DNA from 4 places in the Ferdinandcohnia salidurans genome. Region 4 is predicted to be linked to each of the others. Evidence: riboswitches for the same ligand, from Rfam matches in the RefSeq annotation. Region 4 holds a riboswitch; each other region holds the start of a gene.
The links. Region 4 has a riboswitch for cyclic di-GMP ahead of ACFSFW_RS21960 (anti-repressor SinI family protein). Riboswitches for the same ligand answer to the same signal wherever they lie in the genome.
Positions count from the first base shown of each region.

Region 1: linked by a shared signal. The riboswitch ahead of ACFSFW_RS15045 (OmpL47-type beta-barrel domain-containing protein) and the one ahead of ACFSFW_RS21960 (anti-repressor SinI family protein) in region 4 are both predicted to bind cyclic di-GMP.
Region 2: linked by a shared signal. The riboswitch ahead of ACFSFW_RS16355 (methyl-accepting chemotaxis protein) and the one ahead of ACFSFW_RS21960 (anti-repressor SinI family protein) in region 4 are both predicted to bind cyclic di-GMP.
Region 3: linked by a shared signal. The riboswitch ahead of ACFSFW_RS15705 (EAL domain-containing protein) and the one ahead of ACFSFW_RS21960 (anti-repressor SinI family protein) in region 4 are both predicted to bind cyclic di-GMP.

Region 1 is NZ_JBHUEK010000025.1:106,543-114,189, forward strand. It holds gene ACFSFW_RS15045 (OmpL47-type beta-barrel domain-containing protein) at 1-2,714, opposite strand, end outside; cyclic di-GMP riboswitch class I at 2,796-2,881, opposite strand; gene fliT (flagellar protein FliT) at 3,035-3,385, opposite strand; gene fliS (flagellar export chaperone FliS) at 3,385-3,786, opposite strand; gene ACFSFW_RS15060 (flagellar hook-associated protein 2) at 3,805-5,334, opposite strand; gene flaG (flagellar protein FlaG) at 5,379-5,747, opposite strand; gene ACFSFW_RS15070 (DNA endonuclease) at 5,901-6,755, shown strand; gene ACFSFW_RS15075 (flagellin N-terminal helical domain-containing protein) at 7,158-7,647, opposite strand, start outside.
Region 2 is NZ_JBHUEK010000025.1:407,431-415,077, forward strand. It holds gene ACFSFW_RS16340 (LCP family glycopolymer transferase) at 1-539, shown strand, start outside; gene ACFSFW_RS16345 (hypothetical protein) at 714-1,166, shown strand; gene ACFSFW_RS16350 (DUF4083 domain-containing protein) at 1,255-1,404, opposite strand; gene ACFSFW_RS16355 (methyl-accepting chemotaxis protein) at 1,563-3,239, opposite strand; cyclic di-GMP riboswitch class I at 3,328-3,413, opposite strand; gene ACFSFW_RS16360 (Gfo/Idh/MocA family protein) at 3,790-4,761, opposite strand; gene ACFSFW_RS16365 (YwzD family small protein) at 4,903-5,031, opposite strand; gene ACFSFW_RS16370 (hypothetical protein) at 5,161-5,535, opposite strand; gene ACFSFW_RS16375 (zinc-binding alcohol dehydrogenase family protein) at 5,671-6,690, opposite strand; gene ACFSFW_RS16380 (GntR family transcriptional regulator) at 6,835-7,512, opposite strand; gene ACFSFW_RS16385 (NanQ anomerase/TabA/YiaL family protein) at 7,619-7,647, opposite strand, start outside.
Region 3 is NZ_JBHUEK010000025.1:260,182-267,828, forward strand. It holds gene ACFSFW_RS15685 (M15 family metallopeptidase) at 1-344, shown strand, start outside; gene ACFSFW_RS15690 (PcsB-like coiled-coil domain-containing protein) at 562-1,977, shown strand; gene ACFSFW_RS15695 (ABC transporter permease) at 2,345-2,875, shown strand; gene ACFSFW_RS15700 (LytTR family transcriptional regulator DNA-binding domain-containing protein) at 3,498-4,292, shown strand; cyclic di-GMP riboswitch class I at 4,515-4,601, shown strand; gene ACFSFW_RS15705 (EAL domain-containing protein) at 4,696-5,406, shown strand; gene ACFSFW_RS15710 (PilZ domain-containing protein) at 5,419-5,964, shown strand; gene ACFSFW_RS15715 (M14 family zinc carboxypeptidase) at 6,130-7,320, opposite strand.
Region 4 is NZ_JBHUEK010000031.1:276,813-284,459, reverse strand. It holds gene ACFSFW_RS21970 (DEAD/DEAH box helicase) at 105-1,796, shown strand; gene ACFSFW_RS21965 (YqhG family protein) at 1,774-2,568, shown strand; cyclic di-GMP riboswitch class I at 2,945-3,034, shown strand; gene ACFSFW_RS21960 (anti-repressor SinI family protein) at 3,065-3,193, shown strand; gene ACFSFW_RS21955 (helix-turn-helix domain-containing protein) at 3,365-3,691, shown strand; gene ACFSFW_RS21950 (DUF5658 family protein) at 3,957-4,253, opposite strand; gene ACFSFW_RS21945 (TasA family protein) at 4,365-4,961, opposite strand; gene ACFSFW_RS21940 (TasA family protein) at 5,061-5,909, opposite strand; gene sipW (signal peptidase I SipW) at 5,993-6,568, opposite strand; gene tapA (amyloid fiber anchoring/assembly protein TapA) at 6,596-7,647, opposite strand, start outside.

The DNA of each region.
Region 1 (7,647 bases), on a different contig from region 4:
TATGAATGTACAACATATTCATAGTCGCCTTCAGGCATATTTGAGAACGTAGTTGATGGACTAGTAGCTTTACGTTGAAATACCTTTACGCCTTCAATGATCTGATATACATTGTATCCTGACGCAAACTCTGCACTATTCCACTTAAGAACAATATTATTTCCGTTTGAAATGCTATTTGTCACATTTTCTGGTTTCTGCATAATTGGATGAACCAAAGTAAGTGAAATCTCATTACTTTCCGGTGATTCTCCAAAACGGTCACTAAATGAGTGAACCTCGTATACGTAGTCTCCTTCAGGTTGATTTGTAAAAGTTACACTAGTTCCTGTAATTGTCTTTTGTAAAACTTTTTCACCATTTATGATTTGGTAGACATTATAAGATTTAGCGTATTCAGATGAAGACCACTTTAATTGAATGTCATTTCCTTTTAAAATGTTTGTAGTTAAGTCTTGAGGTGCTTGCATAGTTGGATATACTACTTCTAAAGAAACAGTAGTTCCCTCTACAGATTCACCAAAACGTTTACTTACCGCATGTACGATATATGAATGTTGTCCCTCAGAAACATTACTTACCTGATATAAATTTGATGTAGTATTTCTAAGCAATTCCTTTTGGTCGCCCATTACTTCATACACGTCATAAGAATCAGCATAATCTACCTTTTCCCATGTAAGTTTAACATCATTTCCATTCAGAATCTCATAGCTAAGGTAAGCTGGTTTGTCCATTTCCGGATGTACTAAGCTAACAGATATTTCAGCCCCAAACTTCGATTCTCCATGAATCGTAGAGTTTGAATGAATGACGAAATGATAGTCTCCTTCAGGTTGGTTCGAAATAGTAGTTGTTTTTGAACTAATATTTCTTAAGTGAACCTTTTCTCCATCAATAACCTGATAAACATTATAATTTGTAGCGAATTCTGCAACTGCCCATGAAAGAGAAATATCATTTCCATTTTTGATTTCAACCTTTAGATCTGTTGGAGCTTTAATTGTTAACCCTTCAACTGTAACACTTACTTGAGAGCCTACTTCAGATTCCCCAAATCTTGAAGAAACAGAGAAAATCTCATATGTGTATTCCCCTGCAGACATATTAGAGTAAGTAATACTTGTTGAAGTTGAAGTTTTAGTATTAATTATTTCTCCATTTTCAATCTGATAAATCTTATAAGACGTTGCGTAATCAACCGTATCCCATTCGAGACTAAACGATGTCTCACTCTTAATTGTCTTTGTAACATTGGTTGGTGCTTTCATTTCAGGGTGCACAACTGAAATGGTTGTTTCAGTTCCCTCTGCTGACTCGCCAAACCTAGTTGAATTGGAGTGAACCACATATTTGTAGTTTCCTTCTGCCATGTTTGTAAAATTAGTTGAAGTAGAAGGGTTTTTTACTGTTCTTATTCTTACCTTAGACCCATCATCTTTCACTTGGTAAACATAATATTCGTCAGTATTAGAAGTTGGTTCCCATTCCAAAATAATATCATTGACGTTCTTTATATATGAAGAAACAGTAGTTGGCGCCTGCATCTCAACGTGATCAATTGTTAGCGAAACTTTAGCACCTTCTTTTGACTCTCCAAATCTATCATTATAAGAATGGATCTCAAATTCATACTCGCCAGCTTCTGCCTTAGGGTATGTCACATACGTTCTTGTTTCTGTACTCTTTAATACTTTCTCACCATCAATAATTTGATAGATTTTATATGCAGTAGCATTGGGAACACTGTCCCAAGTTAGCTTTATATCATTAAGGTTTAGTAATTGGTATGAGAAATTTGCTGGTGCCGCCATGATAATTTCATCTACAACGACGGTTAAACCTTCTCCACCTTTTGATTCACCAAAGCGATCACTAAATGCCTGAACTTCATACTTATAGCTACCTGCAGCAACATTTGATAGTCTGATAGTTTTATTAGTTGTTGTTCCAACAAGCTCTTTCCCATTTTCGGTAATTTCATATAACTTGTATTCTGTTGTATAAGGAACTGATGACCAACTGAAGGTAATGTCATTCCCATTTGTAATAGAGTATTTGAAATTACTTGGAGTTTCCATCTTTGGATGAACTACCTCAGCAATTATTGGTGCTGAAGCTTGGGAATCTCCGTATAATGTGTTATTCGTGGACACCGCATATTTATAAGTTCCTTCAGCCACATTCGTAATTGTATAATTATTTTTTGTTGAAGAATCTAGTAACGTAAACTGTCCGTCCTCGGAAACCTGATAAAGATTATACGAATCAGCATATTTAAATGCATCCCAGGTTAAAACAATGTTGTTGCCGTTCGAAATTTTATAAGAAAGATTTGATGGCGCGACCATTTCTGGATATGTAACGGTAAAACTAATCGGGGCACTTGGTCCAGATTCGCCTTCAGAATTCAAGGTTGAAATAACATAAGTATAGGTTCCTTCTGGTAGATCTTTTATTTGATAACTAGTAGCAGTGACCTTATTTATTAAGATAAGCTTGCCTTCTGTTATTTCGTAGACATTGTACCCAGTTGCGCCATATACGGAATTCCAACTGAGGGTAATATCATCTGGAGTTACCTCCTTATACGAAATATCGCTTGGTGGGAGCATACTACCATTAGCGAATGCATTGCCTAACGGGAAAAATAATTGAACAACCATTAGAAGCAATGCGAGAAAAATAACGTTTCTCTTCAAGATTTTCTTCATTCTTTCTTCCTACCTTTCTAAAAAAAGCCAAAAGAAAAAGAACCTCATACAAGGTTCATAGGTAGATAGACTATGAGTCCTTGTGGCAACCGGCTACCATCCACTATCTGTGGGTCAGGCCCTTGGCTTTGCGTCCTATGATTTCCCATAGTTTGCCTTTTTCACTTTGGTTTTTTGTTGTTATTCATTACTTATTATCATACTATTTTACCATCCGGTTGAAAAGGTCTATTTTACTAGTAATAGGCAATTTATCCTTATTTAACAGATAAATCTAGCAAAAGAAACCGAGTAGCTAATAGCACTACTCGGTGTAGACTCTATTTTTTTTTATCGAAAAACATTCCGTCTGATGGTCCTGATTGATAAGGGTTCGTATATTTTATCGAAGAAGTTTTACTTTTCTTCAATTGGGCTAAATCCATCTGGATCTCGACTTTGAGTTCTGCTAGTTTAGCATCAATGATTTTGTTCATACGTACAATTTCAGCACCAATTTTACTTTCGTCTTCCGTAAAAGGAGGCTTAATCTCTGTAATCAGGGTGTCTCTTGAAACTAATAAGGAGTTAATCCTTTCAATAACTTCTTCCCGCATCTCCTTTTGGATTGGCTGTGAAACAATTGCTAATAGTTCTTCTGTAGCCTTAAAAAGAGAATCTAGTGCACTCACTACACTTGTCCACCTTGTGCATGTTGTCGCTGACGGTTAATTTGAATAACTTCCTTCCATGTATCACGGAATTCTGTTACAAGCCCTTCAACTTCAGAAAGGATCTCTACGTCATTTTTGATATTAGCATCGATTAACCGGCGATTAATATAGTCATACATGGTCATCATCGTTTTAGACACTTCTACATTAGGATTAAGCGAAACCATTAGTTCCCTGATAATATTTTGTGCCTTCTGCAGATTTGTATTTTTCTCTTGATTATTTTTTTCTTCAATTGCCTTTCGGGAAAGCTTAATAAATTTTATACAACCGTTATACAGCATTAATGTTAGCTCTCCAGGCGAAGCTGTTGTGACGGTATTTGTTTGGTAGGCTTGATATGGGTTACTTATCGCCATTTCTTCTTACACTCCCTTTTAGTAGCTAAATTGCTGCATTAAATAGGCCGATTGTGAGTTGGCCTTCTGAATTGCTTTTTCCATCTCCGTAAATTGGCGCCAATAACGGTCCTCGATTTTGAGTAATCGCGCCTCAAAGCTATCTATACGATTGTCCACGTTGTCGAGATTTCGACCAATGGTAAATGAATTATTTGTAGAAAAAGCTTTGCCAGCTTTTAGTTCTATACCACTCATCGTTTCTTTAATAGAATCCCTCAGCCTTCTCCCTAGCCCTTTTTCCTCTGTTGTAGGTCCATCTTTTTGAAATAACTCATAAATGGCATTTGGGTTATTGGAGATGGCTTCACGCAGCTTGCCTTCGTCAATATTCAACTTTCCTTTATCCATATAGTTTTTAGAAGTTGTAATACCGATATCCGAGAGTTGATTAAAATCTGAGCTCAATCCAGAAACATTCGAATATAGTTGCTGTCTCATTGTATTTGTACTGGATATGAGAGTCGAATCACGATAAAGGGTTCCTTTCCGTGCTTCTTTTTCCCATTTTTCAATTTGGTCCTCCGTCATATCTTCCTTTTGTTCGTCTGTAAGAGGCTGATAATTCCGATTCGGCTTCTCACTGGTTTTAGAGTTGATGTTCTCAATTAACGCATTATATTTGTCTACGAACGAAACGATGGTAGACAGGATTGAATCCACATCAGGTGACGATGAAAATGTAACTGCTTGTCCAGTTAAGGTAGTAGGGTCACCCGTAACTTGCTTTAATGTATACTCGTAACCATTAATTTGAAAGGTATTCGAACTTCGAGTTGTAACAAGACCGTTGTAATTAAATTTGGCATCCTGTCCAGTTGATCCGATTCCTTTGGACTGAGCCTGAATATTATCGGAGTCCAGCTGTAACTTAGTAAAAAATTCACCAGTTAGTTTAATTTCAGGTTGGTCTGCACCAGTTGCATCCTTGGCATCCCCCGTATATTTTGTAGTGAGGGAAACTTTACCTGTCACACTATCAAAAAACGCATTAACACCTGTGTTAGAGTTTATTTTGCTTATAAGTGAGTTAATGGTTTCTTGAGCAGGATCAAATGTGATTGTTTGTCCTACTTCGTCAAATGTTCCATCCTTCTTTGTTGACTGAATTGTAATAGAAGTTTCAGTAATACCTAACTCGCTTAATTTTTTTGTTGGATCAAGTCCAGTATTTGATGCACTTTGCATCGAAGCACCTTTTGCAAGCTGGAACACAGTGATAGACCCAGAGATTTCATTAGTTGCACTAATACTGCGAGCAGTAACAGCCGCATCATTTGAACTTGTTATATTTTTTTTCGTATAAGTTGATTTCATCATTAACTTATCAAAAATGAATGTATCAAAATCAAGCAATTGCTTGTTTATATCACGATAATCATCACGTTGCCATTCAAGATATTGCTTTTTTTGATGCATCTTATCTAACGGGATGCGTTCGGCTTTCATTAAATCCTTAACGATTGAATCAATATCCATTCCACTTGCCAATCCACCAATTCTAACCATTGGTGTTCACCACCTTTTCATTTGGGACAAAGCATCTGGTCCCGTTAAATCTTTTTATCAACAACAAAGCCAAGAAATTCAGTCATTGCTGCATAGATGTCTAAGATTTTCTTAGAAGGAATCTCCCGAACAACATCATGTGTCTCATCGTTCACGATTGTGACGTAATATTCATTTAGCTCCTCGTGCAGCTCAAATTTCAATGAAGTGTTATTCGGCTCCAAAAATTTATTCAGGCTATCGATTACTTGTTGTACATTCTCTTTTGAGTCTATCTTTTCACTCTGTTTTATGGGTTGTTGCGGGGAAGTAACGTTCTCCCCTCTGGTTTCAGTCTCAATAGATTTTTTTTGTTGAAAATAATCACTGTTGAAGTTCATTGTTGTACTAGAAGAGATTTTATCTATAGACATATAGTTTCCTCCTAAATGAACGGGGCTTTATTAGTTATATCGGAAGGAAACAGCAAAAGTTAAGGATACCACTTAATTAACCCTTTAAATTTTTTTATCCCCTCACCAAAGGAACGTACGTTTGGTATAATAGAAACAAAGAGGAGGAGACGCATGAATTTAAATAAACTGTCCGACGTTCAACTAAACATTCTATTTGGAAGCATTATAGGAGATGGGGAAATAACTAAAATTTACAAGGGTTCACGAAGTAAGAATAATAGTTTTCGTGAGCATTTTGGGGTTCAACAAAAAGAATACCGCAAATGGAAGATGTCATTTCTCCCCGATTTGTTATATTTAACGCCCAAGAGTAATACACTTCGTTCTAGAGCTTTACCATTGTTTACTGAATTATATCCTCATTTTTATAATTTAGATGGAGAAAAAATAATACCAGTAGATTTGTTACATAAGTGCACTCTTTTGCATTTTCTAGCTATCATTTTTATGGATGATGGAACACTTTCAATTACCTCAAGAATTAACCACAATAAGAAACTCATTTACCTAACACCAAATGTATATTTATATTTACAAAACTTTCATTTAAACCAACTTCAAATCCTAAGTCAACATTTTCAAAAAACATTTAAAATAAAATTCACAATCAACAAACGTCAGGATGGACATGGTCACATTCTTAGGTTTACGTCTACAGATAATACGTATGATTTTCTAGAACAAATATCACCAATTACTGCGAGTTGCCCAAGTATGTTTTATAAAACAAACTGGAATTGGAGATATCAGAAGGAAATCCACAAATACCAAGTAACATATCCAGGTTATTCTGTTCTAGCAACAAACAGTGATAGAAACAAGAACTATTCAAAAACGGAAATTAAAGAAATCATTAGATTAAAATTGATGGGAGAAAAAGATAGGGTTATAGCTGAAAGGGTAAATAGATCGTATTGGTCAATTGTGTATAAACTTAAAGAATTAAGAAAAGATGGTCACCTATAAAGGCGGCCATCTTTAAGATTTTATTAACGAAGAAGTTGTAGAACTCCTTGTGGTTGTTGGTTCGCTTGCTTCGCGGCTGTACCTTTCGAATACAGAATAGACTATATCTTCACCCAACAAAATACGTTGGGGCTGGGCACTTCGAACAGCACTTGCTGCCCTACGAGATTCATAGTCCTAGCTTTACCTTAGACCGTGTTCCCTAGTCGTTGAACCTTCTCCAGAGTTTCCTCACAGGAGCTTGGCTGCTGATTATCCATTCTTCATCTTCATCTTCATCATTTTCATACCGTCACGCCTACCGTTTCCAGTTACGTTGTGGTTGATGAAGCTTTAGGAGGTTCCAGCAATTCACCCAGTTATCCTCTTATCCGTTACCAGATAAGACGCCCTTCTAATCAATTATCTCAAAAGTTGCAATACACCTTGAGGCATTTGATTGGATTGAGCTAACATTGCTTGTGATGCTTGTGCAAGAATAGAATTCTTAGTTTGTTCCATCATTTCTTTCGCCATATCTACGTCACGAATTCGAGACTCAGCTGCAGTAAGGTTTTCTGATGATGTGTTTAAGTTGTTAATTGTATGTTCAAGTCTATTTTGTATTGAACCTAAATTAGAACGATTATCTGAAACCGTATCTATTGCAGATTGAATAATAGTTAGGTTACCAGTTGCAACTGTATTAGTACCATCTAGAGTCGTTAACGCATCTAATCCAAGGCCAGCTGCAGTATTATCTGAATTAACCAAATCAATTGTTTCCCCTGCATTTGCACCCACTTGGAAAGTTATAGTGGTAGTATTATCAAGTAAGGATTGTTTGTTGAACTTAGTTTGAGTTGCGATATCACCAATTTGTTCTGTTAACTGAGTAATTTCTGCTTGAATC
Region 2 (7,647 bases), on a different contig from region 4:
GTGGCGTCGATATGACGATTGATTCCGTCGAGAACTTCCTAGATGTACCGATTGATTACTATGTGAAGGTTAACATGGAAGGACTACAGCAAATCGTTGACGCCCTTGGCGGAGTCCAGGTGAACAGTACATTTGCGTTTTCTTATCAGGGTGCATCCTTCTCTGAAGGAACTCAAACTCTAAACGGGGAAGAAGCCCTTAAATATGCACGAATGAGATATGACGATCCTCGTGGTGACTTCGGTCGACAAGATCGCCAAAAGCAGGTTATCCAAGGGATTATCGACAAAGGTGCAAGCATCACTTCAGTTACAAAAATCGATGACATTCTCGGAGCACTTGGCAATAACGTCACAACTGATATCTCCTTTGACGAAATGAAAACCATTCAGGCAAACTATAAGGGAGCTCGTCATAACATCGAGCAATTCAGCATCGATGGTGTCGGCAAAACCCTAGACGCATGGTACTGGATCGTCTCCGAAGACGAACGCCAAGCCGTCTCATCCCGCTTGAAAAAACACCTAGAAATCGAATAGATAGGTCACGGAGTTCCGTGGGTCACAGGGACAGGTCCCTTGTCCCACCACCATCTTGGATTTAAAAACTAACAACCGGTTGCGATACCGGTTGTTTTTTTGTGTCTTACATGTTTTCCTCCTTTTTCCACATACTAATGAGACATGGTCATTGTTCCAAAGGAGGTCCTTATCATGAAATTTAAATTTTTACTTTGTATAGCATTATTGTTTCTTTCGGTTTCGCCTGCTTCTGCTGCGGAGAAGAAGTCACCGTTTTTTGGTGTGAGTGCAACGGTCGTGCAGGTCGAGGATGGTACATTTGAGGTAAAAACGAGTGGCGCTGAGGAAAACGAAGGGTTTGTTTTTTCACCAAGAGGGGTGAAAGGTGGAGAAACGATTGTATTTGAGGTGCAGGTGAAGGGCGAAGCCGCCGTTTACTTGCTTGTGGATGAGACTGATGCGCGAGGAACTTTTTTAGCTGAGACAGTATCCCCAGTTATTGGTTTACATGATCCGTGGCGAACGATCCAGCTTGAGGTCGAACTGCAGGATACCACCTCCCAAATCGACGCGATGGTGCTTACGAACAAACAGGAAAAAACCAAATTCATGTTTCGGAATGTAAAAGTAAGTGTAAAAAAGTAAAAGATGCCGACCCCGGCATCCTTTTTCTATGCTAAAAACAAGCCATCAACACCATCAAGAAAAAAGACCTGGGATCATCTCCCAAGTCCTACTCTACTTTTTTCGATATTTCGTCTAGCTTGGTTTCCATTCGTTTTACTCGTTTTGAAAAACGGACCACATAAACGAGTACGGCAATAAAGCTAATTGGAACGAGAAGTGCAAATAATTGAAAAAGAATGTCCCCGATATTTAACACCGCGTGAGTTCCTCTCTTCCTTTTTTTCTATAATATACCATGTCACCTGTCAAAGAGTCCATCAGCCAACTGGGACAAGGGACCTGTCCCTTTGTCCCAGAGGAAGTTACATCGGCTGCCGGGAGATTGGGCCTGTTCTATGAGAGCCTTAAGTCCCATTATTTGTCCCAGGCTTGGATGAGTTGGTTTAGTTCGCCGGCGTTTTCTTCGAGTTGTTTGGCGCTTTTGGCGACTTCTTCCATGGAGCTGCTGGATTGCTGGGCGGTTGCGGATACTTGTTCAACGCCTGCAGCTGATTCTTCTGCGACAGCCGCGATTCCTTCGATGGCTCCGCTAATTTCTTTTGTATCGTCAAGTACCCCGTATAGCGAGCTTGACATTGCCTCGATTTGTGAACCGATATCTTCAATCGTCCGTTTCAATTCATTAAAGGTTTTACCGGTCGTTTGAATTTGGTTGGTGCCTTCTTCAACGGATTGATAGCCGTCATCTAAGGATTGAACAACCTGCTTTGATTCATTTTGAATGCCTTTTACAATTTCCGTGATTTCTGAGACCGAGCTGCCAACCTGTTCAGCAAGCTTTCGAACCTCGTCGGCGACAACCGCAAATCCTCTTCCATGTTCACCTGCGCGGGCCGCCTCGATGGCTGCGTTTAATGCTAAGAGATTTGTTTGCCCCGCAATCTCCTGAATCACTTTAACAAGCTTCGTAATCTCATTTGTTTTATGATCCAGACCAACAACCAGCGCGTGTGACTGCTTCATTTTTTCATGGATGCTAGTCATTTGTTGGATTGATGTTTCCATATACGAGCTGCCGTCGTTTGTCATCGCAAGCATGCCTTGTGATTGGACCTTGATGCTATCGCCCTTAACCGCAACCTGCATGATTTCGTCCGAGAACGTGGACATTTTTTCAATCAATGTAGTAGCAGATGTCGCTTGGTCTTCTGCACCTCGTGAAAGCTCCTCCATTGTGACTGCAATCTGCTGACTACCTGCCATAACCTCATCCGCATACTGGGTCAATTCTTCACTTTGACCCGTGACATTGTCGGAAACGACCGCCATTTTCTTGACCATGCCTTTTACATTTTCATTCATCTCATTGACCGCTAAAACAAGCTGGCCAATTTCATCTTTGAGTTTCGTTTTAATTGGTTCCGATTGAAGATTGCCATTGGAAATCGCCTTCATACGACTTGCGACACTTTTCACAGGTCTAGCAATCACTACGGAGGTATAAATGGAAATCACTGTTCCTAAAATAAGCGCAGCTGCTGCGACCACAAGTCCTACAAAGTTCACTGATTGACCATATTTCACAACGTCCGCTCCAGTTGAGACGATCTGTCTTTCACGATCATCAGAAAGCTTTTTTACTTGTTCCATCAACGCATTTGACTTCGGCTGGACATACGTCTGTAAATTATGCATCGCAAGCTCGGTATCTCCGCTATCATAAGGGGCGAAAACTTTTTCCTTCATTAATTCACGCCAATTTTTCATTTCCCTTATAAGCTCTTCAACCTCTTTTATCTTCATCGCACTTAATTTTCGATCCGTTAGATCAAATTCTACCGAATAGACATCATATTCATTTTTATAGGAAATATCACCGTAAAGCACATACGCCCTCGCAAGCGCTATACTCTGGGCAATATTGTATTTCAAACTATCATATTCAAGTAAAACGGAGAGTTCCTCAGACACAACATCGTCCGTCTTCTGATTCATATTGGACACAGCTATGTAATTATAGGTCGCTAAACCTATACAAAGGATGATAATGGCAAAAAAACTAGCAAATAACCTCGTTCGAATACTTTTCATCTATGGTACCTCTTCCTCGTTGATTAGTAGAAAATCAGGCAAAAAAATAAGACCAATCACTAAAAGAATGGCCCAACATGCGTAGATTATTGGCGGCTAGGCGATCATGGTACAGTGTACTGTAGACCCTTAGCTTTGCGTCCAATCCTTTCGGAGAGTTTGCCCGATTCTGATATACGTTTTCTTCTATTAGTATATAAGTTTTTCTACTCTTCAACAATACACCACATCACAATTCCTATTACTTTTTTACCACTAAGTCTAGCAACAATTTCATAAAATCTTCCTTATTCGAAGGCAGCACCTCAGGCAACTCCACATTCACCTTCATCATCATTAAATCCCTCCATTTTTGGGAACCATGGGGACGGTTCTCTTGGTTCCTTCTATTACGTTCCATCACTAGTAATCTAGTATTGCCGGATTTTTGATAGATATACATGATGATAGAAAAATTTTAGTAGACTTGAGTGGAGTTTGGCAAAAGAGTGCTTGCGGAATATTAACCAAAAGAGGAAGAAACAAAAAAAGCCAGCCCGAGGGCTGACTACTAGTTACGAGCTGAAGCAAGTGCCTGCTCGATTACTCGCATATTTTTCAACGTTTCATCAACGCTGTACATTGGCTGATTATTTGAAAGCACACTTTCTGCAAAATGTTCCACCTGAAGCTTGTACTGGTCACCTCGGACCGTCTCTTCACGCCCGCCACCTTCACCGTTCACCACAAGCACACCGTTTCCACCTTCATTGTCTGGACGGAATGCATGCTTCGCTACAATCGAACCTTTCGTGCCGACCACTTCATACTGCGCCTTAAATGGTTGCTCAAAGCTTACATCAAAGTTCGCAACCACTCCACTTTCAAACTTCAGAGTGCCCGCTGCCGTAATGTCGACGTTATGAGTTGGATGAATGTTAGCAGTAGCCTTCACTTCAACCGGCTCCTCCCCCGTAATCAAGCGACTCGCATGGATGCAGTAGCAGCCCACATCATATAACACTCCGCCGCCAAGATCCTTTTGCATCTTGATGCTGCCAGAATTCAAATCATGGATAAAGGAGAAAGTTGAGCGAATTAGCTTCACATCCCCAATTTCGCCGGCCGCGATGATTTCCTTCACACGGTTATGCTGTGGATGGAACTGATACATGAACGCTTCCATAAAAATCACATTGTTTTCTGTAAAAGCAGCCGCCATTTCTTCAACGTCTTGTGAGGTTAATGCAGCTGGCTTTTCACAAAGCACATGCTTGCCGTGCTTCGCTGCTTCGATCGCCCATTGTTTATGTAGTTGGTTTGGAAGCGGAATGTACACCGCATCGATTTCAGGGTCATTCAATAGTTCTGTGTAGGATTCATAATGTTTAGAAATGCCAAGTTCAGCAGCAAAGTCTTTCGCCTTCCCACTTTCACTCGCAACAGCTACAACCTCTGCATTATGTGCACGTTCCATCGCTGGAATCAATGTATTTCTCGCAATTTTCGCGGTTGATAAAACACCAAAACGAACCTTTGTCATCTGAGTTCCTCCTAAATTGTTTAGATACTCAACAAATCTATATTCTCATATTTTAGGAGATTGTGAAAGGGTTTTACTTTCAGATAAACACAAAAAAGCCAGAGTTCACCCTCTGACTTCATATAAGCAATATTTATGAAATTATACAGACTGGCAATCTTTTAATTTACCAATTAGATCCTGCATAACTTCTTCAGTTGTAATAGAAGCTGTTTCTTCTACTTTTTTCTGAATGTCTACCATTATTTTTAAAAGCTGTTCAGAACTCATACTTTTTACCTACCATTCTTAATTTCCAATTAAAAACCATTTTACACTATTCAGCAAATTTTGCAAAGGAAAATTGTGACAAAATTTCAACAAAAAACCCCCAACGATTTGTCAGGGGGCGAAACTCTATTATTCTGCTAAAGGCGGTTGTTCGCCCATGTATTCTCCATTCGTAAATCCTGCAAACAGCACTTCTCCATTACCATGAACAAACGGAACTGCAACGATAGTATAAATAACTCCTGCAGGACCTGGCATCGTGACTGCTATCACCTGATTTGCCCCAGCAAACTCAAAGCCCCGTTTGCCTAGGTCTGATTTCACATTCGAAAACTCAGTCAACTTCAATGTGTTTGCAACAGCCTTATTCCGCTCCGCCCCTTGCAAAGGGGTTACCCCACATCCGCAATCTGTCCCATCCCCATGGGCAGATGCAGTATTTCCAGGTAGTACAAGCATTAACAACACAAGCACGATTCCCAAAACTTTGACAAAATTCCTCATTACGAACCCTCCCATTAGTAGCTTCATAGTACAAATTACACAGAAATCGACAAATTCCTTTATTTTCTGTAAAAATGGTACTAATGGCAGGTTACTTCAATGAAGGATGGTTCTTTCGTACTACAGATAACTCCATTAAAAAGTCAATACAACCTTACAAACCTCATCCTTATTGTTAATGACTTCTTCCAAAGCTGCTTTGATATCAGTAAATTCAAAGGTATGTGTATGCATTTTCTCAGGTGTAATGGCACCTGATTCTAGTAATTCGATGACATGTGGGAATCGATAATTATTTAGACGCGATCCGACTACATCGACACCTTTTTTTGTAAAAGCGACTTGTGGAATTTCTGACGGTTTGTTACCCGTCCCTAATGCAACGATTCGACCTGCAGGAGAAACCAATTCCAATGCCTCTTCTAAACTTCTCGGTGAACAAACGGAGTCGACAATTACTGGTATTCCCTCTCCATCGGTAAACTCCTTAATCGCTTCGGCTAAGCTCTCTTCAAGAACATTTACCACTCGGTCTGCCCCCATATCCGTTGCACGCTCTAAACGGTTGTTCACAAGGTCCGTCATGATTACTTCTGCCCCGCGTGATTTAGCCACTTGCATTACAGCAACCCCGATCGGGCCTGAACCCATAACTAACACCTTGTCGCCTTTTGTGATTCGGCCACGTTCATTCACCTCAACACCAATTGAGTATGGTTCAACTAGAGATACATAAAGTGGGTTAGTAGTATCCTTGTTTACCTTATAAGCATTTTCTTCGGTTGTTTTTACATATTCAGCAAAGCCACCGTCGCGATGTACACCTGTTACTTCCACAGTGGAGCAAACATTGTGATGGCCTGTACGGCAAGCGTAACAAGTTCCACAGCTATTGACATTATCAACAGCGACTAAGTCGCCCACTTTAACCTTCTTTACCTCGCTGCCAACAGATTCCACAATTCCTCCAAATTCATGGCCGATTAATCGTGGATATGTCGCAAGCGAGTTTGAACCATTGTAGATTCCAACATCTGAACCGCAAATCCCACCAGCGATGACTTTGATAATAACGTCTTTACTGTCTGTAATCTCTGGCTTTGGTACTTCCTTGATTTCCACCTCAAAGGGTTTATTTATCATGATCGCTTTCATATCTCATCCTCCTTATTGAGTCAGCATTACGTTGCATTTTTGTATACTTGTCGACAACTTATGATTTAAAAAAGTATCCTAACAGGTTGTACTGAACTGAAAGTCGTAGAGATTCTTTCCGTAGCCATTCCTGTATTCAGATACTTACTCTCCTTTTGAAATACTTTTTCCAACACTATCAATCATATCTTCAAAGTGCTCATTTAATATTTTATTAATTTGTTGGCTGTCCCTAGAACTTAGGAAATGCACTATATCCCGATGTTGTTTTAATAAAGGTTCAATTTCATGGGCATTCGAAGAAAATCTTTTTTCAGTTGCAACTAGCATTGCCGCATATATGATTTGGCAGATACTATTCCACAAATGTAAAATTCTATCATGACCCGTATCCACTATAATGGTCTCATGGAATTGTAAGTCATAATAAGCAAACTCCATATAGTTTCCGTGCTTAGCTGCCATTTCCATTTTATCAATGGTGACAGAAAGCTTTTGAACCGTTGTTTCACAATCATCAGCTAAAAGTTTATTAATGGCAAAGTTTTCGATGAGAATCCGTACATCATACAACTCACTCATCCCTTTAGGGGTTAGACCTTGTACAATAGCGCCCATTCTTTCAAGTCGAATTAAACCTTCGTGTTGCAGGATTTTTAATGCCTCTCTTACAGGCGATCGACTTGTTCCAAATTTAGAAGCGATTTGATTTTCCGATAACGTCTCACCATTTTTAATCGTACCGTTAATAATTTCTAAGCGAAGCTCGTATGCTATTTTTTCTCCCAATGAAGCACCGGGTAAATCCGTAACAGGCTCCAAATATCCTCCCACCTTTCAATCTTCTATCTTTAGGATAATTTAAAGAATATCCTTTCGCAAGAGGAGTTAAAGCGCTTTCACCTCATTTTTCTGCCAATAGGTCCTATTATTCATTCCAAAGCACTTTAACAACAG
Region 3 (7,647 bases), on a different contig from region 4:
CCCCTGAAGGAAAATGGATGGCAGAAAACGCTTGGGAATACGGGTTTATCCTCCGATACCCAAAGGACAAAACAGATATCACCGGAATTGAATACGAGCCTTGGCACTTTCGCTATGTAGGTTTGCCCCATAGTGCGCTTATGAAGGAAAAGAACCTCGTGTTAGAAGAATACATAGAATTTCTGAAAAAAGAAAAGACCGTGAAGACAACGGTTGACGGAATAAATTATTACATCTCCTACCACCCTGTTTCAGAAACGCTGGAAATTGTAGAACCTATCCTTTCTGAATATGAGATTTCTGGGAATAACGTAGATGGAGTCATCGTGACAAGGTATCAGTAGTTCAAGCCCCACTATGACCTAGAATTCTTAATCTTCGACAAAATTCGGTGCGTCACTGTGACGCTTCTAATGTTTCTTGTCTTCTGTTTTTTTTGTAGATTTCTGTTGAACTCTATTTATTGAAAAATTGCGAATTCTAGTTTAACGTTTACACTAGGTGGAAAAAATTAGGGGAACAGCGAAACCGTCCCCTCGTTCAAAGAAAGGAGGTAAGAGATTGAAAAAGAGGTTCATGATCTTAAATACGGTAATTGTTGTTAGTATAGGAAGTATTTCTTCTGGCCCGGTAGTTTTTGCGGAAACAAGTGAAAATCAAAAAAGTGAAACTGTGTTGCCAAACACACCTTCAACAAATCCACTTCATGATACGAAGACCGAAAGTGAAAAGTCTCCCACAGAAGCAACGAATAATCACACAGAATTACAAGACGATACAAAAACCGAACCCATAAAGGAATCTGAGCAAAAAGCCCAGGTGGATTCAATGAATGAGTTTGAAGAAGTCACCAATAAGATTAAAGAGGAACACGAAGAGATTCGAACAGAGATTGAAAAAACCGTTCAAGAGCTCTTAAAAATCCAAACCGAAATTGCACATTTTAATAAACAAATTGAACAATTTGAGCAAGCAATCACAGAAAATAATAAGGTGATCGATGAGACAAAGGAAAAAATCAACAAAAGCAATCAAGAGATTCAAAGGCTAGAGAAAGAAATACATTCCTTAAATAAGGGTATCCAAAAACGCCTTGAAATTTTACATAATAGAGTAAGGACCCTTCAAAGAACGGGTGGGAAGGTAGAATATTTGAATGTATTATTTGGATCAACAAGCTTTAGTAACTTCGTTGACCGTGTAATTGGAGTCACAACATTAATGAAAGCCGATGAAAGCTTGATTGAACAGCAAAAGACAGATTTAAAAAAGTTAGAAGAAAAGCAAGCTACCGTTGAAGCAAAACTAGAAGAATTAACTGCATTGAAAGTTGAATATGAGGGAATGCAAACTAATATTTTAGAGCAACAAAAGCAACAAGAAGTACTAAAGGAAACCGTGAAACGGAAGGAACAAGAAAGTCTAGATTTCATGGCAGAACTATATAAAAATAATCGAGAACTTGCATTAGAAGCAGAAGCAATGAAGGATAAATTCTTAAATGAGCAAGACGGTCAATTTGAAATTACATCTGAATCAACCCTAGAAAGTCTTGAGTATATTAGTCAACTGAACACATCAACTACTAGTGATAGCTTAGTAGAGGCAATTATTAACTCTTATAGCTACATCGGTAATTCCGTTTACATATTCGGCGCGGGAAGGAATCCATTTGATATCGAAAATGGGAGATTTGATTGCTCTGGATTTGTTAACCATGTTTTTTCAGAAGCAGGTATCCAAGTCGGATCAACTACAGATACCTTAAGAAATGAAGGCATTAGAATTCCATCAACTCAAATGCAATTTGGTGATTTAGTATTCTTTGATACATACAAAATAGATGGGCATGTTGGAATTTATTTAGGTGGAGGAAAGTTTTTAGGATCGCAAAGCTCCACAGGTGTCGCTATTGCTGATATGACTGTAGGGTATTGGAAGGAAAAATTTAACGGCCGTGTAATCAGAATTCAATAAATATCGACCTACTACCAAATAAAGTAGGAGCACAAGCTTACCACTAAAGCAAAATGAGATTACCTATCATTCATAGGGTTAATCTCTTTTTTTTATTTATAATCTAAAAAGATTGAAAATATTTCCCTACTTGCCACCTCCTTTTCCTAATCAACTCATTTGGAAAAAACAAGGGAACAATGGAACCGTCCCTATGTTTCCCTATTCCATCCATAATTTCCACCTAAAGTTTACGAATTTTCCCCTTGCTCACATCATAGGAATAAACGTGGTACTACTTTCGGTGTAGGGCATTTGCGAAAAATGTACGGTTTAAAGGGAAAGGTGATGTGAGTATGAGTGTGTTAGAAGTTCGGAATTAGTGGATATGCGCAGAAAAGGAGTAATAAAAAGGTTGCGTATGACCCCCGCAAAAATGGGTATCTTCGGCCTTAGTGATATGATCATGCGCCTGGTATTTAGCATCATCCAAATCACTCTCTTATCCTTAATTGGCGTATTTGTATTCGGGGCTAATCTGTTTATTAACTTTCCTAGTCTACTGCTAGTCTTCTTAATGGGCGCTCTCGCCTTCAATGCAATTGACTATTTTATTTCTTCTTTTAGCAATACAAATGAGGCCTATATGGGAGTTGCAAACATTACCAGCTTTCTCATGATGTTTGTAAGTGGCATTTTCTTTCCAATTGAAACGATGCCTGAATGGCTGCAGCCTATCTCAAACATTCTCCCGCTCACCTATTTTGCAGACGGCCTAAGAGACAGTATGGTCTACAATACTCCTATTCTTTCATCCCCTCTTTGGCTTGGTTTTGGGAACATGCTCCTTTGGGGTGGAGTTGCCTTTATCTTGGGTTCCTTGTTATATAAAAGACAGTCAATTGTATCAACGAGGTAAAATGATAATGAAAAAGGGCGATACGATCGCCCCTTTTTACTATTACTTTAACACTTTACCTCGGCGGGGGTCAGGCCCCTTAATAATACCCACCATTTTTATACCCCACCTAATTTTTTACAATTCATTTTCTAAAGAGTATTATGTATAATAAAAAAAGCTTTATAATAGTAATATACAGGTCTGATACACCAAGCTATCAAGCCAACTCTCAAATGAACAGCTACCCTTATACGAAACTAAAAGAATTACATTAGATGGTAACTTTTCTATTCATGGCGTGGAGCTGGATAGGAGGTTGCCTACTTTCTATTCTGCAATTCATAGGAAGAGTTCGAGACGCTACAGAAGATACCCTAGAAAAATAAAATTAGGGCACGAAAACTACACTTCATATCAAAATTGTTGCTTCCCAAAGATGTTGCTGGTCTTTCATTTTTGCCAACCGTACTACTCAAAGCAAGGTTAATTGGCGCATGAAATCCATCACTCCATCCATCCTATAGCCATCGTATCTTCCTTTCATCTAAACCCGGGCCGTTTAAAGCTCTGCATCTGGCCAAGGGGAAACTTCGGAATAGAACCTGACCCTACTGATCCAAAAGTAAGGAGAATGAGAATCATGAGTAAGTATTTGAGAAAAGTTCAACATACCTTTAATGATACTGGTATGGTTTTTAAGTTTGTCAAGAAGGAGAGTGGATTTTTCCACACGTTTTGTGACGGGGAATTATTATATAAATTAGGTTTTAAACCTGACGATATTATGGAGTATACTCTATTCGACTTTTATCCCGAAGACTACGCTGCTGAGAAACAGAAGTATTACCAAATAGCATGGAATGGAAACTTTTGTGCGTTTGAATGTAATATAGATGGTTTTAGTTATATCACGACTCTAAGGCCCTTATTTAAGAATGGAAAGGTAATTGAGGTAATTGGTACAAGTATAAACATTTCAGACAGAAAAGCTTTCGAAGAGGCAAATCAACAAATTGAAAACTTATCTATGCCCTTACTCCCAATGTCAGAGGGCGTTTCACTTGAAAGGATAGAAGCTTCTCTATCAATCGATCGAACAGAAAAGAGAGACTTAATGATTAAGCATCATAATAGTCATATCTTTATTCCTATGGGTGACGTCTATTTTATCGAGAAAAATGATCGCAAGTCCATAGTTCATACCGTCACTGGTCAATACGAAACAAATGAGCCATTATCTAATCTTGAGAAAAAAGTGGATGAGCGCTTTCTGACATCACATCGTTCAAATATTATTAATATGGACCTACTTTATAAAATAGAGACTATTGGCCAAATATGCATCGGCTCTTTCAAGGATTATAAGGAAAAAGCAAAGATAACAAAAAATAAAATTAAATTGATTCAAGACTATAAAACATTCTTTAACAACTAATAAAAACAAATTGTTTAAATTTGTCGAATTTTGCTGTAAATTATCAAATTTTCTGCTTGAAACTACTATTAATCCGCATGAAATCATGCTAAAAGTGTATGAAAACAGCTAAACTGGCGTCCGAACATAAATTGACAGTTTTCTACAAAGATAATACGATAGGCATATTATCTAGTACTTTCTACGTATATCACTAAGGAAATAGTACTAATCCAACACATAACATGATAATGGCAAACTTATCGAAAGGTAAGGACGCAAAGCTACGAACCTAATGCAACTTTTGGCAATGGTAGTCGGGTTTCCGAAATTAGTGAGACTAAGATGACTTCCGTTTCTATTTCGGTGCAGTCATCTTTTTTTATTTTATTATTTGATCTTAGATAAAGGAGGTGAAAGCAAAATGATACAACATATAATTAGAAATGAACTTTTTTCTCACTTTTTCCAACCTATTATTGATCTCCAGACATGGCAAAGGGTTGGATTCGAGGGACTTCTTAGAACTTCACATTTTCAAAATCCCGAGGATACTTTCCATCTGGCAAAAAAAGAAAAACAGCTCTATGAATTAGATTCGCGGTCTATCCATAGGGCTGCTTTAACCTACCATTCAGCAGGGTACTCCAAAAAGGACGGCTATTTGTTTTTGAATGTATTTCCATCTACCCTTACAAATACAAATTTCCTGCCTTTTATAAGAAAGATTATCACCGTAAATAACTATATTAGTCAACATGTTATTTTTGAAATCAATGAAATGGAAGCAATTAATGATTTTGAATACCTAAAGAAAAAGATGGCCGAATTAAAACACTATGGCTTTCGATTTGCAATCGATGATGTTGGAAAAGGAAATGCTAGTATTCAATCAATAATTAAGTTGAAACCAGACTTTATAAAGTTAGATAAGTGTTTTTCCAATAATTTATATAGGTATCCAAAAAAACAGCAATACATCCAACGGATTATCGACTACACCAATAACCATGGTATTCAATTGGTGTTAGAAGGATTAGAGAATGAAATGGATGTGACTATTGCAAGAAATATCGGGGTTACTTATGGCCAAGGCTATATATTGGGTAGACCAAAAAACCTGTTAGTTGTATAGAGGTGAAGCGTATTGAACTATATAGTAGTATTTCAATCTATAATAATCATTTTTTTACTCTTTTTATTTATTAAAGAGCAACGACGAATCGTAAAGCAAAGTAAACACATAGAGACTTTACATAGTAACAATAAAAAACTAAAGAACGAACTCACGATTGTGAAAAAAACCAGTCCCAAGGAAAAAAGAAATACCTATAGATTAAATCTACCTCCCATTGAAAGTATTTTTACCCTAAAAGACTTCAGTAATCATTCTTTAGGCAAACTACGAGATAAGAATTTTACTGGGGAAATCGTAGATATTAGTATCGGTGGTCTAAAGTTTTTTTCATCATACGAATTCCCGGTGAAATACAACATTATGTTAAAAATTAGTTTTAACTTCTTCGGGGAAGAATTTAATTTAAAGGGAAAGATTATTAGAAGAGAAGATCACGTTAAAGGCCAAGCCACATCGTATGGTGTTGAGTTTGTCGATTTAACTGTCCGAGACATCACAAGACTAAACATAGCATTGCACAACTATCAAGCCAAAAACCGACACAAAATTAGCTAGTGTTGATTAATACTGGTACTGCGGATAGAGAACTCTTCACCTTATTTTTAGGCACTTATAAAAAGGGACGTAAGCTCTAATTTTAAAAGGATTCTGACCAGATAAAAATTAGTTGGTCAGAATCTTTTTATCCTTTAACACTTTACCTCGGTGGGGGTCAGGCCCCTAAAGCCGTCTCCCCTCCGTCAACGGAATAGATTCGTATTCTTCCGGATCAATATCATACACTGTCCCATCAGCTACGCCGTTGATAATTCCGTATAGACCTCTTTCAACCGCCTTTACTAATTCACCCTTTTTCTTTTGGCCCATGCTGTGTGTTTGGCCTCTTACTTCAAACAACACGGAGCCACTTCCATTTAGTGCAAAAGTTCCTAACGCTGTTCCAGGTAAGTCAAGGCCTTGTGGATAGAGGTTAATGTTTGAATTACCTTTTTCTTGTAGTGCATCATATACTGCTACATTGAGTTGGCGCGCAAAGTCATAGTCATATGTATCCGCATATTCCGCATATTTTTGGCCTTCAGGTGTTGATGGATGTGGAACGAATTGGCCGCTGATTGAGAATGTTACGAGATCATCTGTGCCATCCACCTCATAGTATGGTGCTTGATGGTGCAAGTCTACAAATACATCCACCTTACCAAACTCAGCTTGAAGGTCCTTATATACGTCACGAACGACCTGGGATTCAGGTGTAATGAACCATCCTGGTTGGGATGAATTCCCTGGGAAGTCCTCAGGCTGTGGCACATAATCAAGGTTTGGATTAAAGTCACGATTTACATCAAAACCTGGCTGTGATGCATAATCAAAAAAGCGATTCTGGTATGTATAGTAGTTCCAAGTTGGTTCTCCGCCCGCTAATTGCGGAAAGTCCTCTACTACCTCTTCCCATGTTAAATCATTTCCACGACGATTTAACTCAGACGAGTCTGGGTTCATTTTCGGTAACGCTACAAACGTAACCTCCTCACGAATCTTTTGAGCCTCAGGAGAATTTGAACCTAAAAATTTTAAAATGTTTAGGAGTGCCTCCGTTCCAGTTGGTTCATTTCCGTGAATTTCACTTTCCATTAAAATGACCTTATCTCCGTGGCCAACAGTCGCCTTGTAGATTTCTCTACCACGGTTTGAGTAACCCGCTACCTCAACCTGAACCTTTCCTTGGCTGCTCTTTGCAATCTGCTGCAGTTTTTTCCCTAGTTGCTCATGATTCGTGAACCCCTCTACAGATAAAACTTGTTGCTCAGGTGTACCAGGCGATGTTTCCGGTTGTTGTGCAAACACCGCCGTTACCAAACTTGCCGACAATGCAATAACCCCTAACGTCAAAATAACCTTTTTCTTCTTCACAACCACCACGCCACTCTCTACTAATTTTACTTTGAATACAACTAGATTGTATGAGTTTAGTAGATTTAGCATTGTCGTTTTTCGCTGTCGAAACTGTAATAGTTTTGGCCATTTCTATCAAAAACCTTCGAAAACCGAAGTTTCTATTAAAAATGAATAGTAGGTCCTATCGATAAAAAATGAGGATATACCTAGTTTTTCAGGTGGGGTTGTAACTTTTGGATTATGGGATTCTAGTTACACACATATTAATACGGCAATAGAAACATAGGGACGGTTCTCCTGTTCTCCTAAAATATAGGAAAACTGCGGAACCGTCCCCGTGTT
Region 4 (7,647 bases):
TATTTTCTTAACATTAATTTATTTTTTTAGAAAAACGTTCGGGTTTTAGAAAAAACCTTACTTTCTTCTATATAATATATCTACTAAGAAAGGACTGTAATTTTATGAATGTCGATTTTGAATTTGATCAGTCGTGGCAAGGTGACTTTCTGCAACGAATTGACGATGACGGTCCTTGGGCGAACTGGGAGTTATATAAACTTGCATATGAAGTAGAAAAACACCAGTCGATACCTGAATTCGAAGGACTTCAGGCTCCTAAGCATTTACCACAGTTAACACCACTACCACATCAGCTTGAAGTTGCAAAGCAAGTGGTAGAAAAAATGAACGGAAAAGCCATTTTAGCAGATGAGGTTGGGCTCGGGAAAACGATAGAGGCTGGCCTCATTTTGAAAGAATATATGATTCGTGGACTGGTGAAGAAGGTATTGATCCTTGTGCCGGCATCCCTTGTGTCACAATGGGCTTCGGAATTAAATCAGAAGTTTTATATTCCAGCGGTTCAGCAAAAAAAGAGCTATATGTGGGAGCAATATGATGTAATTGTTTCGTCAATTGATACGGCAAAAAGAAGTCCACATCGTGAAATCGTGTATGAACAGGATTATGATTTAATCATTATCGATGAGGCTCACAAGCTAAAAAACAACAAAACAAAAAACTATGAATTTGTTCAAAACCTGAAAAAGAAGTTTTGTTTACTATTAACGGCTACTCCGATTCAAAACCGGATCGATGAAATTTTTAATCTTGTGTCATTGCTGAAGCCTGGGCACCTAGGTAATCAGGAGAACTTTGAGGAATCATTCGGAAAGAGAAGTCGTTCAATCGATGACCATGAGCATTTGAAAGAATTAGTGAATAAGGTGATGATTCGTAATCGCCGTGATGATACAGGAATTGAATGGACAAAACGTAAGGTGGAAACAGTACCCATTGAATTTTCTGAGACCGAACAGGAACTTTATGATGCGATTTCTGCCTATCGGTCTAGCTTTTCAGGTTTTGCATCCAGTATGTTCTCGATCTTAACCTTACAAAGAGAGGCTTGTAGTAGTCGAGAAGCTGTCTACTTTACGTTAAAAAAAATGCTTGAGAAAAAGAATGAAGACGGAAGTAATGCGGTTCCTGAGGATATGGTGATGGGGCTTATGAAAAAGGTTGAACAGGTTACTCAAAATTCTAAGGCGGAAAAAGCGGTTGAATTAATCAAGCAAATCGATGATAAAGTCATCATTTTCACCGAATACCGTGCAACCCAAATGTATTTACAATGGTTCCTGCAGCAAAATGGAATTTCATCTGTTCCTTTTAGAGGTGGATTTAAACGCGGGAAAAAGGATTGGATGAGAGAATTGTTTAAAGGAAAGTTCCAGGTCTTGATTGCAACGGAAGCTGGTGGTGAAGGAATTAACCTACAATTCTGTAACCACATTATCAATTATGATCTCCCTTGGAATCCAATGAGACTTGAGCAACGGATTGGGCGTATTCATCGCCTCGGTCAGGAAAAGGATGTTCATATTTATAATTTTGCAACAAAGAATACGGTTGAAGAGCATATTTTAAAGCTATTATATGAAAAAATTAATCTGTTTGAACGTGTCATTGGACAATTGGATGATATCTTAACAAGATTGGATCTCGGAAACATTGAAGACCATATTCAGGACATCATGCTTCGTTCTCGCAGTGAGGGTGAAATGAAAATTAAGATGGAAAATTTAACTTCTATCATTAGCTTTGAAGAACAAAATGGTGGTGAGCAGCATGCAGCAACAGGAAATAGTTAACTTTCTAGAGAATTATTTTGTTTCAAACCATTGTGAAATTCTTGAAAGTCATCTCGGGTATATGACCGTACAATTAACGGTTGATTTAGATAAGCAACTAATGAACCGGCCTTTTTATTGGACATATGTTGAAAAAACTGGCGGTGAACCGAATCCAATGAAGCTGACGTTAATTACGGATCGGGAACAAACACCTGACAATGTGAAGGGCGACTTTATTCATTTTGGCGCCCCCCGTTTACATCAAATTTTTGAATCAACAAAAAAGCTTGCAAGCTATATACGCTTGTATCAACAATCACCACCCGGTGCACAAGGGAACACCCCTCTTTATCCGTGGATTGGGTTGAATGTAAAAATATCATATAAAAGTGACCGCAAGCGTGATGTGTTGATGTCACTCGGTTTACAGCTTATAAATGGAATCATTGTTGAAGATTTCCAAGAAAAAGTTGAAAAGTTGCCGCTTACTCCGAAAATACCTGATCACACCTATACAATGTCACCTCTTGTTAAGCCACAAAGTGGCATTAACCGTCTCCAGCAATATGTGCGGGGATATGTTGAAACACAGGATCACTCTTGGGCAGACGAAGCAAGACAACGATGGGACGAAGATTTAGCTTTGTTAGATTCCTTTTATGAGGGAATTGACGAAAAGCCAGAAAGCTATGGGATTGAAAAAGAAGCACTCAAAGATCAATACGAACCGAAAGTTCTTGTCGAAATTATCAATGGCGGTTTGTTTTATCTTTGTCAAAACACGATGTAAAATTGGCCTATCCTCACTTCCGAGGGTAGGTTATCTTTTTGTGAGGGTATTTTAAAAGAAATCGTTCGACAAATACCTTACATTTTTATGGTGATTTTACAAAAAATACATTAGAAAACTACTATGTATTAACCATTCGCTTCATCAAGTTTACATTTCATAGGTCTAAATCCCTATCCTTCGAGTTCATTCTACACAAATAGTAAGAAACAGCCAAAATTCGATTGGACGGACGAACTATTGTTTATCTTTTGTAAATATTTTGACATCGACAGATTTTTACAGAAAGTTTGAATTTCATGTTTTATACTTCTAAATGTAATACAAAGGTTCTATACATAAGGGACTATCGTTTTAGGTAGACGGCTTAGGTTCGAACAGACAAAGGCAAACCTATTGAAAAATAGGGACGCAAAGTCACAGGTCTAAGATTGGACGTAACAATTATGACGGCTGGACTGCCTGGAATACTACTTGTATTTTGGGAGGAAACGAAATGTTAAATGAAGTTCAAAACAAAGATGAACAATTGGATCAAGATTGGATCGACCTTATTTTAGAAGCAGTGGAGATGGGAATGAGCGTCCAGGATATTCAAGCTTTCCTCCAAAGTAAATCAGCATAACGGACCTTATCTATACAAATAATACCTTATTGAAGCTACGGATCGGATACATAAGGATGCGAGGGACTCGGTACAAACGGGTTCTTTTATTTTTCAGTTTTTTGTGTTCTTATTATAAAACATTTTCTTCGTTATATGCTATAATAGGTATATGAAGGAAGGTGAGAAAGAATGATTGGCCAACGTATTAAAACATTTCGTTTGCAAAAACAATTATCTCTATCTGAACTAGCAGATCGCGCTGGAGTTGCCAAATCATACTTGAGCTCTATCGAACGGAATCTCCAATCAAACCCTTCTATCCAATTTCTTGAAAAAATATCTACAGTATTAGGAGTAACAGTCAATGAATTACTCCATGAACAATCAGAACCTGAAAGTGTAGAACTTGATTCAGAATGGACTAGACTTGTACGCGAGGCAATGAAATCAGGAGTTTCCAAAGAGGAATTTCGATCATTCTTAGAATTTAATAAGTGGAAAATGGATAATAAATAAAAAATGCTTCGGCACATTGGTTGCCTAAGCATTTTTTATTTTTATATGTATGTATCGAAAGTGGAAATACTGTGGGATTCAGGTTGTTGGGGAGTTGAGTATTTTTTCTGTAATGATGAAGGATATGCTTCACCAGCATCGCGGGCACGAAATGTTGTGAGATTGTGGTTACAAACTGGGCAGTTCCATTCACCTTGCTTACTGCTGCTAAAGGACGGCCGATAACATCTTGGACAGGTTTTTGTATACATAGGGACTCCTCCATTTAGAAAACTTGTGAAATCCAATAGCCATGAAGGAAAAAAACATATGCGTATAAAGCAGTGGCTACATAGGATAAAGAGCGAATAAACTTATTCACAGGAATGCGAATGATAAAATAAAGTGAAATTAAACATAAAGAAAGCATTGCTTTTATAAGTAAAAATAAGACCGGATGGATTTCGTATACGGTGTACATTAACGGGTTGGCTTCCGATATATGGCCACCTAGGATTCCGAAATGAGTGATAAATGCATCTAAAAGATTTAGGGTTGCTAGAAAAATGAATAGGTGTTTCATAGTGAACCTCGCTTGATTGTTTTTATGAAATGAAACCGTTGTTCTTAATAGTGAACAAACAATATACAAAATAGACCTTGATTTTCATCTTTTTATCCAATCAAGGTCATTTTAAGGACGTTTTGTATCTAGTTTTTTTCTTTTCAAATAAGTAAATATGATAAAACCAGCTAAAAATAAAGCCGCACCAGTTACTAAAAGGTTAAACATTTCTGATCCTGTTGTTGGGAGTTTGTTGTCAACTGGGATAACTCCACCCATTGTTCCTTCAACGTAAATCTTTAATTGAAAATCAGAACTTAAATTTTGAAATTCATTTCCTAATTCAATAGGAATTTGTACAAACAACTTTAGTGCTTCAGATTGTTTACTCCCAAGAAATCTCGGTGCCAATTCCTCGAATTTTTGAAGCTTACCATGATAGAGCATTTCATTATCGTTTTCAATGATCAAATCCAATTGATTATAGAATACTCTATCTCCTGAAGTAAATTTATTTGATAATATATACTTAAAGTCTTGTTTTCCATTATTAGAAATTAATAGATTTCTTGAAATTGAGTCACCAGGTTTCATATTACTTAGATCAAAAAGTACTTTTCCTGGATTTGTAGATAAATCAATTGCCTGATGTTTAATACTATCCTCGGCCAAAACAATTATTGGATTTAACAATAATAAAAAAAGTATTAATAAAATTTTCCGCATATTAGTAACTCCTTAGATATATGTATCAATTGCGAAATTAAATAATTCAGAAAAGGTGGGAAACCCACCTTTTCATAAATATTTAGTTTTTTTTAATAATTAGTCGTTCACAGGATCTGTAATTGTAGGAGTACCAGTTGTTCTATCGTTTGGTTGTGTAGTTGGATTTTTTGTATCATCAGCAGAACCTTGAACACCGTTATTTACTGCACCATTAGCATCGTCAGCTTCTACCTCTACTCCTGCCCATTGAGTTGCTTCTAGATTAAATTGTACACTTACAGAATTACCCATGAATTTATTTTGTACAAATTCAGAATAGTCGCCACCCACTCTTTGATTATCTTTAACAAATGTGATTTTAATATAAACATCATCAGTATCTTGTGGATCTACAGGTAGACCTCTTGTAGCAAATGTAGTTCCACCAAGCGGGTCTACTAACGGAACCAAATTAATTCGCTTGGATTTATCAGTAGGCTCATAATTATCTACAATCTGACCTAAACCGAAATCTTGATTAACAAATTCTTTTAAAGTAAGAGGTCCATTTGAAGTCCATACTGAGACCATGTTCCCATTATCTCTTTGAACTTTAAATAATTCAATTTCGAATTGGTCAAGAAACGCGTCTCGACTTTTGTTTGTTCCAACACCAGATGTAAAACCACTAGCTGTAGCACTTAGTAACACTTCTTTAATTGCCAATGAACCCTTATTTCCTAATCTAAACTTTCTCTCTACGCTATCGCCTGGTTTCATATTCGTAAGGTCAAAGTTAATAGGATTACTATCAATATCTTGAATATCTAAATCTAAAGTTCCTGCCGCAAAATGGTTTTTAATTGTATCGACATCGTTGAATGCTGCCCAAGTTCCTCCTCCAACTAATGATAGACCTAGTGCTGCTGAAGCGACACCCAAACCAATTTTCTTTTTAATACTCATTTTTTCTTCCTCCTTGTTTTATCCCCTCGTTTTTGAGGTATGTAGTTTTTATATTGAATCCTTATTAAGGAATACAACCAATTTTAAGCAGTTTTTTCAGAATCTTGATTTCTACTAGGCTGATCTAGTTCTTTTAATGCTCTAAAGATTGTGATACCTGAGTAGAGTAATAGTAAAACGCCTGGGGTGATAAGCAAAGCAGCCATACCTTTGCTAGATTTTGCGAAGTCTACTAGATAACCCATGAGCGGAATTGTAAATCCTGTGTACTTTCCAATAACATTTTGAGAAAGAATAGGGTTCACATCCATATCTTCATTATTATCACCTTTCGTTTGATAAAGGGTTTGATCACCTTGTTGAATTACTTCAGTTATTCTGTGGGTAACAACATTTCCATCAGATTGAAGGAAGGTTATTACATCATCCTTCTTTAATGAACTAGGTTCATCGACTCGTTTAATTGCGATTATTGATCCAGTTTTAAATGTAGGCTCCATGGATCCTGATAAAACAGTTTTTAATTGATAACCAAGGATTTGTGGCTCTCCTCCAGATGCTTTGGAGGAGATAACTACAAATACCATCACTATCAGTAATAGGAACAAAATTACTGAGATTGAGTTACTGATTATTTTCATAATTTTTTTTGTTGACATTTCTACACCACCAATTTATTTAATTAATTACAACGGTCCAATTGTAACTCCCTCAGACTCATTACCAGATTTATCAACAGTTGTTATTCTTAAGGTAATTTGATCCTTGGTTTTTACATCTAAATTATTAATTTTCTCTCCTGCGAAATTATCTTTAATTGGCATATCTTGACCTATTATATAAATTCTTACGAAACTAAAATCCTCAGTTGGGTTTTTCCAAGATAAACTCAAGTTAGAGCTACTTCCACTTCTAGTACCATGTAGACTTGAAATTTCATTAGGCGGTTCATTATCGTCTACAATTGTAGTAACTTGGATAGTTGCACCTAACGATTCATTTTCAGCAACATCTAATGTAGTGATTTTGTAAGAATACATCTTATTTGACTCTAAATTCTTATCTTCATAGGTCGAACTATTAATAATACTTGTAAGTAACTTTCCATCACGATAGATGTTTACCTGTTTAAAATCAGAATCAGTCGTATGATTCCATGATAGAGTAATTGAGTTAGTAGTAGGTATTCCAGCGAGATTAGTTATCTTTGCAGGTGATACCTCGTCTTTTGGTGGTTCAGTTACATTCTTATTATCTTCTCCGGCGTTTTCACAATCTGTAACTTGTATTGTCCCGCTCCAAGGACCTGTACCGTTTCCATTTCCATTTGCATGACCAGTTTCATGATATGCCTTGAATTTATAATATCCATTATTTTTTGGTTGGTACTGTATTGTATATTCTTCTCCGTTATCTGGTATTGGAAAGACTCCTGATTCTACAACTTTTCCATTCTTTACATTACCGTCTGCTTCGCTCCAATAAACCTCATATTTCGTAAGTTCATGATTAACATCACTACCTGTGTTAGTAAAACTACCCCAAATTCCTTGAGCACAACTTCCACCCTGACTTACTTCCTTTAATGAGCTATTGCCCCAGTTTTCATCATCTGGAGGGTATTCTGGTTCATCCTCGATTTCCCAATTAACATGAAGGGAACCTTTTATAACCTCAACATCATTAAAATAAGCCCCTGTATCTGTAGTAAGGTATGAAACCATTGCAAAGGACAAAT